DNA from 3 places in the Catellatospora sp. TT07R-123 genome. Region 1 is predicted to be linked to each of the others. Evidence: riboswitches for the same ligand, from Rfam matches in the RefSeq annotation. Region 1 holds a riboswitch; each other region holds the start of a gene.

Region 1 (5,289 bases):
GATGCCATTGCACGCGATCACCGAGGTGCTCGGCGAGCAGGGCCTGCGGGACCGGTTCGCGCTGGAGATACACCGGCTGCCCGAGGACGACCAGGCGGTGCTGGCGGACGCGATGGAGCTGACGTCGCGGCTGCACGAGGGGCAGCGCCGGGTGCGCGAGCCGTACCTGAACCACGTGCTCCGGGTGGCGATCCGGATCATCTGCTACTACCACGTCACCGATCGGGACGTGCTGGTCGCGGCGCTGCTGCACGACGCGGTCGAGGACCAGCCGTGGCGGCTGGCCGGCGTGCCGGACCGGGAGGGCCCGGCGCCGCACGACGTCGCCCTGGCCGAGGTCGAGCGGCGCTACGGCGCCCGGGTGGCGCGGCTGGTCGACGCGGTCACCAACCCGGTCTACACGCCCGACCGCGACCACGACGAGCAGTACCGCGAGCACGTCGTCGAGGCGCTGGACGCCGAACCGTGGGCCCGGGTGATCAAGGTGTCCGACTTCACCGACAACGGCGTGGGCATCGTGCACACCACCGGCCCGAAGGTGATGCGGGCCGCGGTGAAGTACTCGCCGCTGGTGCCGCTGCTGCGCGAGCTGGTGGCCCGCCCGGACACGCCGCTGCCCGGCGAGGTCAAGACGCACATCTTCCGTCAGTTCGACCTCGCCGAGCAGCGCTTCCGGGCGATTCTCGGGGAGTGAGCTAGAAGTCCTCGTCCAGGCTCACGCTGCCGCCGACGGCCACCTGGTAGGCGGTGACCCGGCGCTCGAAGAAGTTGGCCAGCTCCTGCACGTCCTGCAGGGCCATGAACGGGAACGGGTTGCCCGAGCCGAACCGGGCGGGCAGCCCCAGCCGGGCCAGCCGCTGGTCGGCGACGTACTGGAGGTACTCCCGCATGTCGGCCAGCGTCATGCCCGGCAGCCCGGCCCCGCACAGGTCCTCGGCGAACGCGAGCTCCGCCTCGACCGCCTCCTCCATCATCTTCACGACCGCCTTGCCCAGCTGCTCGTCGAACAGCCCCGGCTCCTCGGCCCGGACCGTGTCGACGACGGCGAAGGCGAAGTCCATGTGCATCGACTCGTCGCGGAACACCCAGTTGGTGCCCGCGGCCAGCCCGTCGAGCAGGCCGCGCGAGCGCAGCCAGTACACGTACGCGAAGGCGCCGTAGAAGAACAGGCCCTCGATGCAGGCGGCGAAGCAGATCAGGTTGAGCAGGAACCGGCGCCGCTCGTCGGCGGTGGTCAGCTCCGGCAGGTCGAACACCGAGTCGATCCAGTCGAAGCAGAACCGCGCCTTGCGCGCGATGGACGGGATGTTCTCCACCGCGTCGAACGCCTCGGCCCGCGCCGCGTCGTCGGGCAGGTACGTGTCCAGCAGGGTCAGGTAGAACTGGACGTGCACCGCCTCCTCGAACAGCTGGCGGCTCAGGTAGAGCCGGGCCTCCGGGGCGTTGATGTGGCGGTACAGGTTCAGCACCAGGTTGTTGGCGACGATGGTGTCCCCGGTGGCGAAGAACGCGACCAGGCGGTTGACCAGGTGCCGCTCCCCCTCGGACAGCCCCGCCAGGTCGGGCAGGTCGCCCGACAGGTCGACCTCCTCGACGGTCCACGTGTTGCGGATGGCGGCGCGGTAGCGCTCGTAGAAGTCGGGGTAGCGCATCGGCCGCAGGGTCAGGTCCAGGCCCGGGTGCAGCAGCATCTTCGGTTCGGCGGTCACTGGCATGCCTCGCAGATCTCCGGGTTCTCCAGGTTGAACTCGATCAGCCCCGTGGCCGCCCGCAGCGGCTGCGCGGGCGCGACGGCGACCGGCGCCGGGCCGGCCGGGGCGGCCGGGGCGGCTGCCCGCGTGGTGGTCTTGGCGATCGAGGTCGCCGGGCGGGAGCGCAGGTAGTAGGTGGTCTTCAGGCCCTTGCGCCAGGCGTAGGCGTACATCGAGGAGAGCTTGCCGATCTGGGGCGCGGCCATGAACAGGTTCAGCGACTGCGACTGGTCGATGTACGGCGCGCGGGCGGCGGCCAGGTCGATCAGGGCGCGCTGCGGCAGCTCCCACGCGGTGCGGAAGCGGGAACGCAGCTCCGCCGGAATCTGGTCGATCTCGGCGATGGAGCCCTCGGCCGACAGGATGCGCTCACGCAGCGCCTCGGTCCACAGGCCCCGTGCCTTCAGCTCGTCCACCAGGTAGCGGTTGACCTGGAGGAACTCGCCGGACAGGGTCTCGCGCTTGAACACGTTGGCCACCGGCGGCTCGATGCACTCGGCGCAGCCGGCGATCGAGGCGATGGTGGCGGTCGGCGCGATCGCGATGAGCAGCGAGTTGCGCAGCCCGGTGCGGGCGATCTTCTCCCGCAGCGCCGCCCACTCGTGCGGGCGGGTGTGCTCGGCGTCGGCCCAGTGGTCGGGGTGCAGCACCCCGCGCGCGGCGCGGGTGTCGGCGTAGGTCGGGTGCGCGCCGAGCGACGCGGCCAGGTCGGCGCTGGTGTCGTACGCCGCGAGCGCGATCTCCTCGGCGATGCGGGTGGACAGGGCCAGCGCCTCGGGCGAGTCGAAGTCCAGACCGAGGGTGAAGAAGACGTCGGCCAGGCCCATCACGCCCAGCCCGATCGGCCGCCAGCGGCTGTTGGCCCCGGCCGCCTGCCCGGTCGGGTAGTAGGACAGGTCGATGGTGCGGTCGAGCACCCGCACCGCGACGGTGACCGTGTCGCGCAGCCCGGCCCAGTCGACCCCGGCCGGGCCGCAGTGGGCGGCCAGGTTGATCGAGCCGAGGTTGCACACCGCGGTCTCGTCGTCGCTGGTCACCTCAAGGATCTCGGTGCACAGGTTGGACAGGTGCACGGTGTTGCCGGGCACGGCGGTCTGGTTGCAGGTGCGGTTGGCGGCGTCCTTGAACGTCATCCAGCCGTTGCCGGTCTGGGCCAGGGTGCGCATCATCCGGCCGTACAGGTCGCGGGCGGGCAGCGTACGCACGGCCAGGCCGGCCGCCTCGGCCGCCCGGTAGGCGGCGTCGAACTCGTCGCCCCACAGGTCGACCAGCTGCGGCACGTCCTTGGGGTCGAACAGCGACCAGCTCGCGTCCGCCTCGACCCGGCGCATGAACTCGTCGGGCACCCAGTTGGCCAGGTGCAGGTTGTGGGTGCGGCGGCTCTCGTCGCCGGTGGAGTCGCGCAGCTGGAGGAAGTCGTCGAGGTCGGCGTGCCAGGTCTCCAGGTAGACGCAGGCCGCGCCCTTGCGGCGGCCGCCCTGGTTGACCGCGGCGACGCTGGCGTCCAGCGTGCGCAGCCACGGCACGATGCCGTTGGACAGGCCGTTGGTGCCGCGGATCAGCGAGCCCCGGGACCGGATCCGCGACCACGCCACCCCGATGCCCCCGGCGTACTTGGACAGCCGGGCGATCTGCGCGTAGCGCTCGTAGATCGACTCCAGCTCGTCGCGGGGCGAGTCGAGCAGGAAGCAGCTGCTCAGCTGGGGTCGGCGGGCCCCGGCGTTGAACAGCGTGGGCGAGCTGGGCAGGTAGGCCAGGCGGCTGAGGATGGCGTACAGCCGGGCGACCTCGGCGACGCTGCCGGGCAGGCGCAGCCCGGCGGTGCTCGCGGTGCCGACCTCGCCCATCAGGCCGCACGCCACGCGCAGCAGGAAGTGCTGCGGAGTCTCCAGCACGCGCCGGGTGACCGGGTGGCGCAGCAGGTAGCGGTCGTAGACGGTGCGCAGGCCGAAGTATTCGAAGCGGTCGTCGGCGGCCGGGTCGATCAGCGCCGCCAGCTCGCCGGAGTGGACCGACACGAACGCGGCGAGGTCGTCGGCGAGCAGGCCCGCCTCGTGCCCGGCGCGCACCGCGTCGGCGAAGTCACGTACGCCCTGGGTGGCGGCCTCCTCGGCGACGTGCACCGCGAGCAGGCGCGCGGCCAGCCTGCTGTACGCCGGTTCCCGCACCACCAGCGCCGCGGCGGTCTCGATGGCACGCAGCCGCAGGTCGGCCTCGGTGGCGCCCGGCCACACGCCCGCGACGACGGGGGCGAGCACCGTGCCGGGGTCGACGTCGGGCAGGCCCTCAGCCGCCGCGCCGAGCTGCTGTGCGAGTCTGTCCGCCGGTCCGGCGTCCCAGGTCGTGCCGGTCTGCATACCCGCGACGGGCGTTCCGGCCGTGATCGTGCTGGTCAACGCGTGCGCTACCCCTCATCGTGCGAGAGACGGCACGCCGGAGCGCGACGGCACCCCGTTCCGGGCGCGCGCGATCCACCGTGGACCGTCCCGCGCGGCCCGGTGTGTACGGCGCGCACGGGTCAGGTCCGCGCGCGCACGCTGGCAGGTCTTCGGACTCGTGGGCACGGCCGGTCGACACGGCTTCGCGGGCCGTGTTCGTCCGGCTGACCTAATCCGCCGCTTCCCGGGCCGGGTGGCCCAGTGCTGCTCCACGAGGTCGCGTCCTCGCGGGGCGGGTTCGTTCCCACTCACCGCTGCGGGGCAGTCCCGGAGTCGCACCGGGTTCCCTGTTGTCACGGCAGCCTCGCGGAGGCCCGGCATGGCCGGACCGCCGCGAGGATGGCTGCCGCGATGGCCCCACCCGACCCGGCCTGCGACGATCGCGCACTGCGCCCGTCACTGTGCCGGAGGGGTGGACCAGCGATGCCATCACACTACATCTAGTGGGTGGGCGGCGAAAGCGACCCCAGATGAAGCGCGGCGTGTCGTCGATGGACCGCAACCGGCGGTGTCTATACATGAACGCGGGAGCCGCGCTGGGCGGCCTGAGCGGCCGGTCAGCAGGCGCAGGCGGCACCGCTGGCCGGGGCGGTGAGCGGGTCGACGTCGTTGTGCCGCACGCCCAGCAGGGTCTGCGTCGGGAAGCCCTCGCGGACCCAGTACTCGTAGCCGCCGATCATCTCCTTGACCGGGTGGCCCAGGCGGGCGAAGGCGAGCGCGGCGCGGGTCGAGCCGTTGCACCCCGGTCCCCAGCAGTAGGTGACGACGACCTGGTCAGGGCCGATCAGCTCGGCGGCGCGGGCCGCGATCCGGGCGGTCGGCAGGTGCACCGCACCCGGGATGTGACCCTGCTCCCACGCCTCCAGCGATCGCGTGTCGACCACCGTGATCCCGGGCACCCCGGCCGCCAGGTCGGCGTGCACGTCGGAGACGTCGGTCTCGAAGGCGAGCTTCGCGGCGAAATGGGCGATAGCCAGCTCCGCGGTGGCCGGCGGGGTCGACAGGACGGCGGCGGTGGGCGACGTGGACAGGCTGGCGGACATCGCGTTTCTCCTGGTGGTCGGTGGTCCGGCTGGGCAAGACCATCCTGCGGGCGTACG
Region 2 (5,289 bases), 1.8 Mb from region 1:
CGCCACCGCCGACGTGTACCTGGGCGGCTCGGCCGCGGTGCCGTCGCTGCCGGGCGGGGCGGGCACCCGTCCGCTGGTGCTGCCGGTCTCCGGTGGCAAGGTGGCGACGTTCCCGCTGGTCACGGGTGCGCTCGGCCCGGCGGGCGGGGAGCCCGCCGACGGCCCCGACGGCGGCACGCAGTACCCGGACACCGAGATCACAGGCCTGAACGGGATCTCCGGCATCGTGCACCACAACCGGACGCTGTTCCTGGTCGGGGTGTTCCTGCCGGCCGGGGCCGCAGGCCAGAGCCCGCCCGCGGTCGACGTGACCGGGCAGGGCGAGCTGGCCGAGCTGCGGCCGGGCCTGGGCGAGCTGTTCGCGATCGGCGACGGGCGCACCGGCACCGGCACGTTGCAGCGGTTCGTCGCCCCGGCGGGCGCCGGTGTGCTGGTCGTCGGGTTCGCCGACGCGTCGTCGTTCCACGGCGAGCCGGGCTTCTACGCCGACAACACCGGCTCGCTGGCGGTGCGGACCGAGATCGGATGAGGCGGACGTGACCGCCGGGCCACCGGTCTGGCGGTCACCCGGTGCCCGCTACTTGCAGGAGACCTGCTGGCCGTCGATGGTGCACTGCTGGAAGTCGCCGAACGGGTCGTTGCCGAACGGGCCGTTGTCGAAGTCCGTCGAGTTGCCCATGTCGTTGCGGAAGTCGTCGAACTCCCGCTGCGCCGAGCAGGCGAACGTGGCCATCAGCACGAGCACGACCACGCCGATGACACCGACGACGATACCGGCCACACCGCCGGAGCCCCGGCCCTGGCCCGAGGTGATCTCGATCTGCTCGGGCCGGTCGGGGTGCACCCGCAGCGGCACGGTGGAGCCCACGATGAACGAGCGGTTGCTGGCGGCCGGGCCGACCGCGGTGACCTCGGTGCCGTCCTGCGCCCGGTAGCGGACGACCGGCCGGAACGTGATGCTGGTGCGGTGGTGCCCGTCGTGGTGGTGCGAGTGCGACTCCATCTGGTTGTCCACCACGGTGCCGGTGGTCACCCGGCCCACCTCGCGCAGCTCCTGCGAACGGGCCACCTTCCGGCTGCCCTGGATCGCGCCCCAGACGACGACCCCGCCGATGACCAGCAGCACCACGAAGAACAGTGCGAAGAACGGCCCCGTGAATTCCATGACCGCGTACGGTAGCGGAGGCCCGCAACAGCCGCTGGCCCGTTGCGTGACCAGCGCCGGATCACGGATCGGTGTCCCTGGCGGCACGGATGCGGCAGACCGGGCAGGTCCCCGTGTCGGCGCAGGTGCAGGGCTCGGCGGCCAGGGCGGTGTCGACGGCGGTCAGGGCCGCGCGGGCGGTGCCCAGTGCGTGGCTGACCTGCCGTACGCGGGCCAGGGCGGCGCCGACCTGGCGGCGGGACGCGTCGAGGCGCTCGTACTCCTCGGGGCTGAGCAGGATGAACTCTTCGCCGTCCACAGTGGCGCGGCGCGGGGGCGGTGCTTTGGGCATACCCACTCGTGGTTTCCGCTCATGGGGTGGTCGGCGGCGCGGGACGCCGCCGACCACCCGCCGGTCAGGGTGCGGTCAGGGTGCGGTGATGGACGGTGCCGCGCCCGCGCCGAAGGCCCAGCCCTCGACGGTGCCCGGCGCCGGGTTGTAGCTGCTGGCGCCCGACGAGCTGTACGTCCAGGCGGCGCCGTGGGTGCTGGCGTGCCAGTACGACCAGTACGCCGTCGCGGGCGGCGTGTTCACGCACGCCTGCTGCGCGGCGGTCGGGAGCCCGTTGATGCGGCAGACGAACGCCAGGCCCCAGCGCTGCGTGCCGGCGACGGTGAACCCGCCGCCGGTCAGCGCGGTCAGGCCGCTGGTCGGGTCGCCGGGCGCGCACGCGGTGACGACGCCGCCGCCCAGCGAGGCGAAGTCGACGACGACGGTGACGCCGGTGCTGCCGGAGCAGGCGGCCGCGTGCGCGGCGGGAGCCTGCACCAGCACGGCGCCGGTGGACAGGGTGAGCATGCTGAGCAGGGCGGTCAGCGCCCGGCCGAGACGGCGGTTCATGACGGGTCCTTTCACGGGCAGGCGAGGGTGGGGGCGGCCGGGCTGGAACCCGCCGCGTCGAGGTCGGCGTAGCCGCGGCCGGTCAGGCCGAGCACGGCCTGCGCGGTCGCGCGCGGGGCGGTCGCCGGGTCGAAGGCCCCGGCCGTGTACGCGATCGCGCCCCGGTCGGCGGCCGCACCGGCGCAGCCGACCTGGAGCCCGCGCAGGAACGTGCGGGCCTTGGCCGCCGCCAGCAGGCGGCCGCTGGACTGCAGCGCCTGGGCGGCCAGACCGGTGCTGTTGGCGTTGGCGACCCCGGCCGAGGCGAAACCGCCGTCGGCCTGCTGCTGGGCGACCAGCCAGGTCAGGCCGCCGTACGCGTGGACGTGGTCGCCCGCGGCCCGCAGCGCCTGCACCGCCAGCGCGGTCGCGTCGACGTCGCCGGTGCAGACCGGCTGCTCCAGGTAGAGCGGGAAGCTGCCGTCGGCGCAGGCGGTCCCGGCCAGGTACGACACCGCCGAGGCGGGTGCGCCCGCGGCCGTGCGGTCCAGCGCGATGACGGCCAGTGACTGGGTGAACGAGTTGCTGAAGTCGCCCCAGGCAGACCGGTCGCTGAACCGGCCCGAGGTCGCCTGGAGGCCGCGCAGCCGCGTGACCAGGTCGACGCCGCCGAACGCGGCCGGATCGGCGCCGGTGACCTCGGCGGCCAGCGCGAGCTTGGCGGTGGCCCCGGCGTACGCCTCGGTGCCGTCGCCGATGTACCCGGTGAGCGTGCCCGGCTCGGCCAGCCACGACAGGGCGGCGTCGCGGTAGCTGCCGCCGGTCTTCGAGGCGGCGAACGCGAACACCGCGTCGATGGTCAGGCCCTGGTCGGCGTAGGCGACGCCGTCGAACACGACCTCGAAGCGCTCGCCGTCGACGAGCTGGCGGGCCAGCCAGCCCGCCGCCGCGTCGGCCCGGTTCAGGGTCGGGGCGGCGGCGGCCGGAGCGGTGGCGACCAGGGCGAGAGCGGCGGTGGCGGCGGTGAGCACGGCTAGCCGCCGCACGATGGTGCGGATCATGGGTGTGCCTTTCCGGCCCGCGGCGGCATGCCGGGGCCAGTGTCGAAAGTGGAGTCAGGCGCCGTGGGTCATGCCGCCGGCCGGGGCCGGCTGATTGCCTTCGTATCGCTGCCGGCGGCCCGTGGCGGCCGGCGGTACAAGCCTGGCACCGGGCCAGGAGGGCGAGGGCGATCGCGAGGCCCGCGCCGGCCCGGCGCACGCGGCGGCCGGGACGTGAAAGGGGGACATGGCACTCCTTCTGGGCGCCATGGGAGCGGCGTGCCTCGCCCGGTCTTCGCCAGACCTGGAGCGAGGCGGCCGGGCCCAAGACGCGTGGACGGTATCCGCAGGGTGGAGCGTCACCGGCAGGTGTTCGGGCTCCGGACGTGATGGTGGTCGCGTCCATACCGTTGCGCGTCAGCCCCGGGCTCACACCGGGTTCCCCTACGCGATGACGACCTCACGCTAAGCCATGCCCCCGGTTTCGCGCGAGTTGCGTACGTGACACCGCCCCCGCGTTGACGCTTGCAGACCACATGTGGTCGGATGGCTGCGTTCCAGCACCTCAGGGGAAGCCGGTCGAATCCCGGCACTGGCCCGCAGCCGTAGGTCCTTTTTGGACGAGTCGGATTACCTGGCTGGAACGCAGCAAACCACCAGCGTCGTCGTGGTCCACGGCGCGGAGCCTGAGCACCCGGGGCAGCGTTTCCGCGGGCGGTCGGTGTCCGCGCCAGCGCCGCTCACCCCCGGGAGCCCTCATGCCCGTCATCCGCCGCCGCGCGGCCGCCGCCCTGCTCGCCGCCGTCGCCGCGTTCGCCGTCGCGGCCCCCGCCGCCGCCCGCCCGCTCGCGCAGGCCCCGGCGGAGTCCGGCCCCGACCTGGCCAAAGGTGTGGCATACCTGGTCGCCCCGGCCAATCTCCAGGACGGCCGCTACTACGAGTCGTTTCCCGGGTTCCCCGACTTCGGCCTGAGCATCGACGGGGCGTTCGCGCTGGCCGCGACCGGGTCCGACGACGCGCGGCTGCGCGCGGTCACCGAGTTCATCCGCACCGGCGGGGTCGTCGGCGACGGCGGGTTCACCGTCGACGCCTGGCTCGGCATCGGCACCGAGTTCGCCTCCGGCGGCGCCATCGGCAAGGTCGCCGTGCTGGCGCAGGTCACCGGGTACGACCCGGGCGCCTTCGGCGGTCACGACCTGATCGCCGCCCTCAAGGACGTGACCTGCGCGAAGACCGACGAGGCCGCCGGCTGCGCCGGACCCGGCAACTACGCCTGGGCCACCTCGACGTTCGGGCAGGTCCTCGGCGTGGTCGCGCAGTTGCGCGCCGGGCGGGCCGCCGACGCGGCGAGCCCGGTCACGTTCCTGCTCGGCCTCCAGCGCGCCGACGGATCGTTCCCGAGCCTGATCCCGGCGACCGACCAGGACCGCGACGTCGACAGCACCGCGATGGCCGCGATGGCCCTGGTCCTGGCGGGCGGCCACGACTCGGCGGTGGACGCGGCCCTGGCCTGGATCGCCGGGCAGCAGAAGGCGCACGGCGGCTTCCCGGGCGCGGCCGGTGACTCGACCAACTCCACCGCGCTGGCGGTGCAGGGCCTGTCGCTGCGCGCCGACACGTACGCCGCGCAGCTCGGCAAGGCACGCGCCTTCCTGGCCCAGCAGCAGAACAGCGACGGCGGATTCGACGTCGCACTGGGCACCGACGGCTCGGACCTGCGCTCCTCGACGCAGGCGGTCAGCGGCGCGACCGGGATCTCGTTCGGCACGCTGCTGCGCGACGTCCACACGCCCGCCGCCTCGCCCTCGCCGTCCGCCGCGTCGCCGTCGCCGTCGCGTGCCGGCAGCTCGCCGTCGCCGTCCGCGGGCTCGCCGACCCCGTCGCGGACCGGCGGCTCGCCGTCGGCGTCGCCGACCGGTGCCGGGGGAGGGCTGCCGGTCACCGGCCTGCCGCTGACGGCGATCGTCGCGGTCGCGCTGGTGCTGATCGTGGCCGGGATGGCGCTGCTCATCGGCCTGCGGCGCCGGACCGAGGGCGGCGGCCGGTGAACCGGCGCGGCTCGGTCGCGGCGCTGGTGCTGCTCGCGGCGGTGATGCTCGCGCCCGGCGCGCCCGCCGCGGCCGCGCCGCAGCCGGTCGGGAAGTGCACCACCAGTTCCGGGGTGATCCTGGCGGTGGACTTCAGCCACTGGGGCGGGCCGCTGCTGCGTGCCTGCGGCACCACCC
Region 3 (5,289 bases), on a different contig from region 1:
CCGTGCAGGATCTCGGTGTCGCCGAGGGTGACCCGCACCCCGTCCAGGACCAGCATCTACAGGCTCACCCGCCGGGTGGTGCGCAGCACCAGCACGAAGAACGGCGCACCGAAGAACGCGGTGACCACGCCGATCGGCAGCTCGCCGGGGGCGATCAGGGTGCGCGCGGCCAGGTCGCACAGCGTCAGGAAGGCGGCGCCGAACAGCAGCGACAGCGGCAGGATCGACCGGTACGAGCCACCGGCCAGCAGCCGCACCACGTGCGGCACGATGATGCCGACGAACCCGATCAGCCCCGACACGGCGACGGCCGCCGCGGTGCCCAGCGACGCCGCGGCCAGCAGGATCAGGCGCGAGCGCTGCGGATGCAGCCCCAGCCCGGCCGCCTCGTCGTCACCGACGCTGAGCACGTCCAGCTCCCGCCGCAGGGCGAGCACGACCACCCCGGTGACCAGGGCGTACGGCAGCAGCAGCCGCACCTCCTGCCAGCCGTCGGTGGCCAGCCGCCCGAGCAGCCAGGAGTAGACCTCGCGGATGGTGTCCACGTTGCGCTGGAGCAGGTACGTCTGGATCGCGGCGAGGAAGCTGGAGACGGCGACCCCGGCCAGGATCAGCGTCGCCGATGACCGGTCCCGGCCCCCGGCCATGCCGAGCAGGTAGGTGACCAGCACGGCCCCGCCCGCGCCGAGGAAGGCGGCGGGGGCGAGCAGGGCGCGGTTGTCGTACGCGATGGCCATGGTGGCGCCGAGTCCGGCCCCCGCCGCGACGCCGAGCAGGTACGGGTCGGCCAGCGGGTTGCGGAAGACGCCCTGGTAGCAGCCGCCGGCCAGGGCCAGCATCGCCCCGACGAGCAGCCCGAGCACCGCGCGCGGCAGCCGCAGCTCGGTGATGATCGCGATCTCACGCGGGTTGAGCCCGGAGTTCAGCCGTACCCCCGGGATGAGGTTGAGCAGCTCGATCGCGACCGACCCGGGCGGCAGCGACACCGGCCCGAACGCCACCCCCGCCACCAGCGCGACGACCACGGCGCCGACCCCCGCCGCCAGCCACCCCGCCCGCAACCCCGCAGTCCGCACACTCACCTCGAAATCAGTCTGTCGTCGATCATGAACTTATGGCCGGGACGCGCCGTCGAGCCGTGCCATAAGTTCATGATCGACGCGGAGAAAGGGGCCGGGGCCCGGGGCCGGCCTAGGCGGCGGGGATGGTGGCGGTGGCGGTGGTGATGGCGCGGATGAGGTCGACGATGCGGGGGCCCCAGCGGGAGGCGATGTCGTCGTCGAGGGCCACCACCTGGTTCTTGGTGACGGCGGTGATGGTGGACCAGCCGGCGCGGGCCTTGACGGTGTCGGCGTTCTGGGTGCAGCACTTGGTGTCGGCGAGGAAGATCAGGTCGGGGTTCGACTTGACCAGGGATTCCGCCGTGAGCTGGGGGTAGCCGGTGCCCTTGGTGTCGGCGGCGTCGGCGACGTTGGTGAGGCCGGCCAGCGTGAACAGGGAGCCGATGAACGTCTTCGAGGTCACCGAGTACAGCGTCGGGTCGAGCTCGTAGTAGTAGGTCAGCGGCTTGCTGCGCTGCGGCAGGTCCTTGACCAGCTTCGCGATGTCGTCCTTCATCTGCTGCGCCACGGCGGCGGCCTGGTCGGCGTGGCCGGTCAGCTTGCCCAGGTCCTTGAGCTGGGCGTACGAGTCCTCCAGCGTCACCGCGGCCGGGGCCAGGAACACCGGGATCTTCAGCGCGGTCAGCTGGGCCACCACGTTGTTGGCGTCGCCGCTGAGCACGACCAGGTCGGGGCTCTTGGCCGCGATCGCCTCGGCGTTGGGCTGGAAGCCCGACAGGTCGGTCTTCGGCACCCCGGCCGGGAAGTTCGACTGGTCGTCGACGGCGGTGACCTGGCCGCCCGCGCCGACGGCGTACAGCATCTCGGTCGCGGTCGGCGACAGCGAGACGATCTTCACCGGCTGGGCGGGCAGGGTGACCGAACCGACCGTCACCGGGTATGCGGCGGCGGCGCTGGACGGGCTGGGAGTGGCGGCCGGGTCCTCGGTGGTGGCGCAGGCGGCCAGCGCGGCGACGAGGCCGGCGGCGGCGAGCGCGCCGAGGGCGCGGCGGCGGAAACGGTGCTGGAACACGGGTGATCCTCCTGTCGGTCGAGGTAGGTCTTCGCCGACAGGGCTGGGATCGAGAAAAGGGGCGCCCGGTCTGCGAGACGCCCTTCCTCGAGAGCGTTGTTCGCGACCGTCGCAGGCGACCTGGCTTGCCCACCCCTGGCGGGGCGGGATCACAGTTGCGGGACAGCGCCGGGTTCGCACCGGCTTCGCTGCGGAGCGGTCAGCGACACGCTAGTACATGCCGCTGCCCGCACCGCAAACGTGCAGTCACGAGTGTGACTTCTCCGGCTCCGCCTCGGCGGGGACGTCGTCGCCCGCGAGCGCCGCGCGGAGGTGCTCCTTCTGCTCCCGGCGGCGGTCCACCGCGCCCTCGACCTGGGCGGACACGTCGTCGCGCAGGTTGCGCAGCAGGAACCAGCCCGCGGCCGCCGACACCACGATGGCGATCATCAGCTTGACGGGCAGGCTTATGACGGGGACGAACCACAGGGCCGCGAAGACGGCCAGGAACAGGCCGAGCCTGGCCAGGGTGTACTTGACAGCAGCACTCACCCGACCAGGGTATCGGCAAGTCAGCGATTCACGAACGCAAGGCCCGTGTGCCACACCACGGCGTAGACCACGGTCGCGACCAGCGCGCCGAGGGCACCGGAGACCAGCGCGGGCAGCCCGGCCGCGAAGCCCGTCGCGAGCACGCCCAGGCCGACCCCGACCACGGCCGCCAGCAGCGCGGTGGGCAGCCGGGCGGACCAGTCGCGGGCCGCCCGGAACTGCTCGACGAAGATCATCGCCGGGAAGACCGCGGCCAGCCAGCCGTTGAGCGAGCCGAAGCGGCCCAGCCCGAGCAGGGCGAAGACCCCGTCGAAGACGGCCATGGCCGCCACCGACAGCAGCACGCCGACCACCGTGTACGCGAGCAGATCGGTCAACGCGACGATCTTGCCCGACTCGTCCCGCTGGGGACCGCGGACCGCGGACTCGGCCACGCTCAGGCCCAGACCTGCTGCGGTTCGGCGCGGCGCTCGGCCAGGCTCTGCGGCCGGCCGTACTCGCGCACGACCTGGTAGCGGGTGTCCCGCTCGACCGGCTGGAAGCCGGCGTCCCAGATCAGGTGCAGCAGGTCGTCGCGGTGCATGGTGTTCGGCGTGCCGTACGAGTCGGCGTCGTGCGTGATCTTGTATTCGACCACCGAGCCGTCCAGGTCGTCGACGCCGAAGTTCAGCGACAGCTGCGCCACCGACAGGCCGTGCATGACCCAGAAGCACTTGACGTGGTCGAAGTTGTCCAGCATCAGGCGCGACACCGCGAACGTCTTGAGCGACTCGGCGGGCGAGGCCATCGTGGTGCGGGCCTGGATCCGGTTGCGGACCTTGCCGTCGGCGCTGTCGTGGAAGTCGTGCTGGTAGCGCAGCGGGATGAAGACGGTGAAGCCGCCGGTCTCGTCCTGCAGCTCGCGCAGGCGCAGCACGTGGTCGACGCGGTGGCGCGGCTCCTCGATGTGGCCGTACAGCATCGTCGAGGGGGTGCGCAGGCCCTTGCTGTGCGCCAGCCGGTGGATGCGCGACCAGTCCTCCCAGTGGCAGGCGTGGTCGACGATGTGCTGCCGGACCTCCCAGTCGAAGATCTCGGCGCCGCCGCCGGTCAGCGACTCCAGGCCCGCCTCCATCAGCTCGTCGAGGATCGCGTCGGCGGTCAGGCCGGAGATCTTCTCGAACCACTGCACCTCGGTCGCGGTGAACGCCTTCAGCTTGACGTTCGGCAGCGCCTGCTTGAGCTCCTTGAGCACGCGCGGGTAGTAGCGCCACGGCAGCGTCGGGTGCAGACCGTTGACGATGTGCAGCTCGGTGAGCTGCTCGTCCTTCATCTCCAGCGCCTTGGCGACGGCCTGCTCCACCCGCATGGTGTAGGCGTCCTTCTCACCCGGCTTGCGCTGGAACGAGCAGTATGCGCAGCTCGCCGAGCAGACGTTCGTCAGGTTCAGGTGCCGGTTGACGTTGAACATCACCCGGTCGCCGTTCTTCTCCGTCCGAACGTGGTGGGCCAGGCGTCCCAGCCAGGCGAGATCGTCACTCGCGTACAGAGCCTCGCCGTCCTCGCGCGTCAGGCGCTCTCCGGCATAGACCTTCTGCTCCAGCTCACGCTTCAAACCCACGTCCATGGGAGCCAGCGTACGACGCCCGGTCCGGACCCCTTACCGTGCCCTGGTCCGACGCCGACGCGACACCTGACCGACGCCTGGTCGACACCGGACAGGGTCGACACCGAGGGCGAATTCAGGTAGGAACTTCATGGGACCAACGGGGAGGATGGGGCCTGCGATGTCGAACCGCCGTCGTGTGACCGGACGTCACGGCCAGACCGCTCTCGGTTCGGCTGTGCTGAGCGCGGTGATCGCCGGAGGCGTGGCGTTGCCCGCCGCGGCCGATCCGCCCATCGGCGCGAAGATCACCGCAGTTCCCGACGGCGGCGAGCACCCGGCCTACGAGACCCCGCCGATGCTGCCCACCGGGCGCCTCAGCATGCCCGTGGCGCTGCCCGCCACCCCCAAGGAAGCCCTCACCGCGCAGTACTACGCGGCCGACCTGGAGCTGTCGGTGCTGCACGCGCGCCGCAGCGAGCTGGAGCAGCAGTACACCAACGCGATGGTCGCCAAGGCGATCGCCGACTACGCCTGGCGCAACACGGCCGACCGGCTGCGCGAGGCGAAGCAGGCCGCCGAGGCGGCCGCGGTCTCGGCCTACCAGCACTCGGCGCACCACCCGGAGCTCGACGATTCGCTGGCCCAGTGGGGCGAGCTGAGCAAACTGCTGCCCCGCCCCGCCGACGCCCCGCCCGCCACCGAGGCGGCGCTGCGCGACCTGGCCCGCGCCCAGATCGAGGAGCGGCAGGCGTTCGGCGTGCTGGCCGCGGCCACCGACACCGAGCAGCGGATCACCTCCGAGCTGTCCGCGCTGGTCAAGGAGTGCGGGCGCAAGGAGGCCGCGTTCCTCGAACTCAAGCGCCGCCTGGCCGAGCTCCAGTCCGAAGAGGACCGGCTGCGCGAGCTCCAGGAGCAGAACCTCGGCAACTACGACGCCGGCAAGAGCAACGCCGGGCTCGTCGCCGCGGCCAAGGCGCGCCAGGCGGTGATGTTCGCGCTGTCGCAGCGCGGCAAGCCGTACGTGTGGGGCAACGAGG

What was found. A riboswitch is a leader RNA that binds a small molecule or an ion and turns the genes downstream of it on or off. The one in region 1 is predicted to bind cobalamin.
Region 2: another riboswitch for cobalamin. It lies ahead of Cs7R123_RS06520 (prenyltransferase/squalene oxidase repeat-containing protein); the one in region 1 lies ahead of Cs7R123_RS14210 (ribonucleoside-diphosphate reductase subunit alpha).
Region 3: another riboswitch for cobalamin. It lies ahead of Cs7R123_RS39265 (ABC transporter substrate-binding protein); the one in region 1 lies ahead of Cs7R123_RS14210 (ribonucleoside-diphosphate reductase subunit alpha).

What each region holds. Positions count from the first base shown of each region.
Region 1 is NZ_BNEM01000001.1:3,315,241-3,320,529, forward strand. Features, by position in the region: gene Cs7R123_RS14200 (HD domain-containing protein) at 1-694, shown strand, start outside; gene Cs7R123_RS14205 (ribonucleotide-diphosphate reductase subunit beta) at 696-1,715, opposite strand; gene Cs7R123_RS14210 (ribonucleoside-diphosphate reductase subunit alpha) at 1,706-4,108, opposite strand; cobalamin riboswitch at 4,294-4,481, opposite strand; gene Cs7R123_RS14215 (rhodanese-like domain-containing protein) at 4,747-5,232, opposite strand.
Region 2 is NZ_BNEM01000001.1:1,553,373-1,558,661, reverse strand. Features, by position in the region: gene Cs7R123_RS06545 (hypothetical protein) at 1-529, shown strand, start outside; gene Cs7R123_RS06540 (DUF3592 domain-containing protein) at 578-1,165, opposite strand; gene Cs7R123_RS06535 (hypothetical protein) at 1,227-1,496, opposite strand; gene Cs7R123_RS06530 (hypothetical protein) at 1,572-2,003, opposite strand; gene Cs7R123_RS06525 (peptidase) at 2,057-3,085, opposite strand; cobalamin riboswitch at 3,411-3,562, opposite strand; cobalamin riboswitch at 3,596-3,721, shown strand; gene Cs7R123_RS06520 (prenyltransferase/squalene oxidase repeat-containing protein) at 3,823-5,112, shown strand; gene Cs7R123_RS06515 (hypothetical protein) at 5,109-5,289, shown strand, end outside.
Region 3 is NZ_BNEM01000002.1:4,354,777-4,360,065, forward strand. Features, by position in the region: gene Cs7R123_RS39255 (ABC transporter ATP-binding protein) at 1-56, opposite strand, end outside; gene Cs7R123_RS39260 (iron ABC transporter permease) at 57-1,082, opposite strand; gene Cs7R123_RS39265 (ABC transporter substrate-binding protein) at 1,192-2,133, opposite strand; cobalamin riboswitch at 2,230-2,379, opposite strand; gene Cs7R123_RS39270 (DUF4229 domain-containing protein) at 2,380-2,664, opposite strand; gene Cs7R123_RS39275 (hypothetical protein) at 2,685-3,098, opposite strand; gene mqnE (aminofutalosine synthase MqnE) at 3,101-4,270, opposite strand; gene Cs7R123_RS39285 (C40 family peptidase) at 4,449-5,289, shown strand, end outside.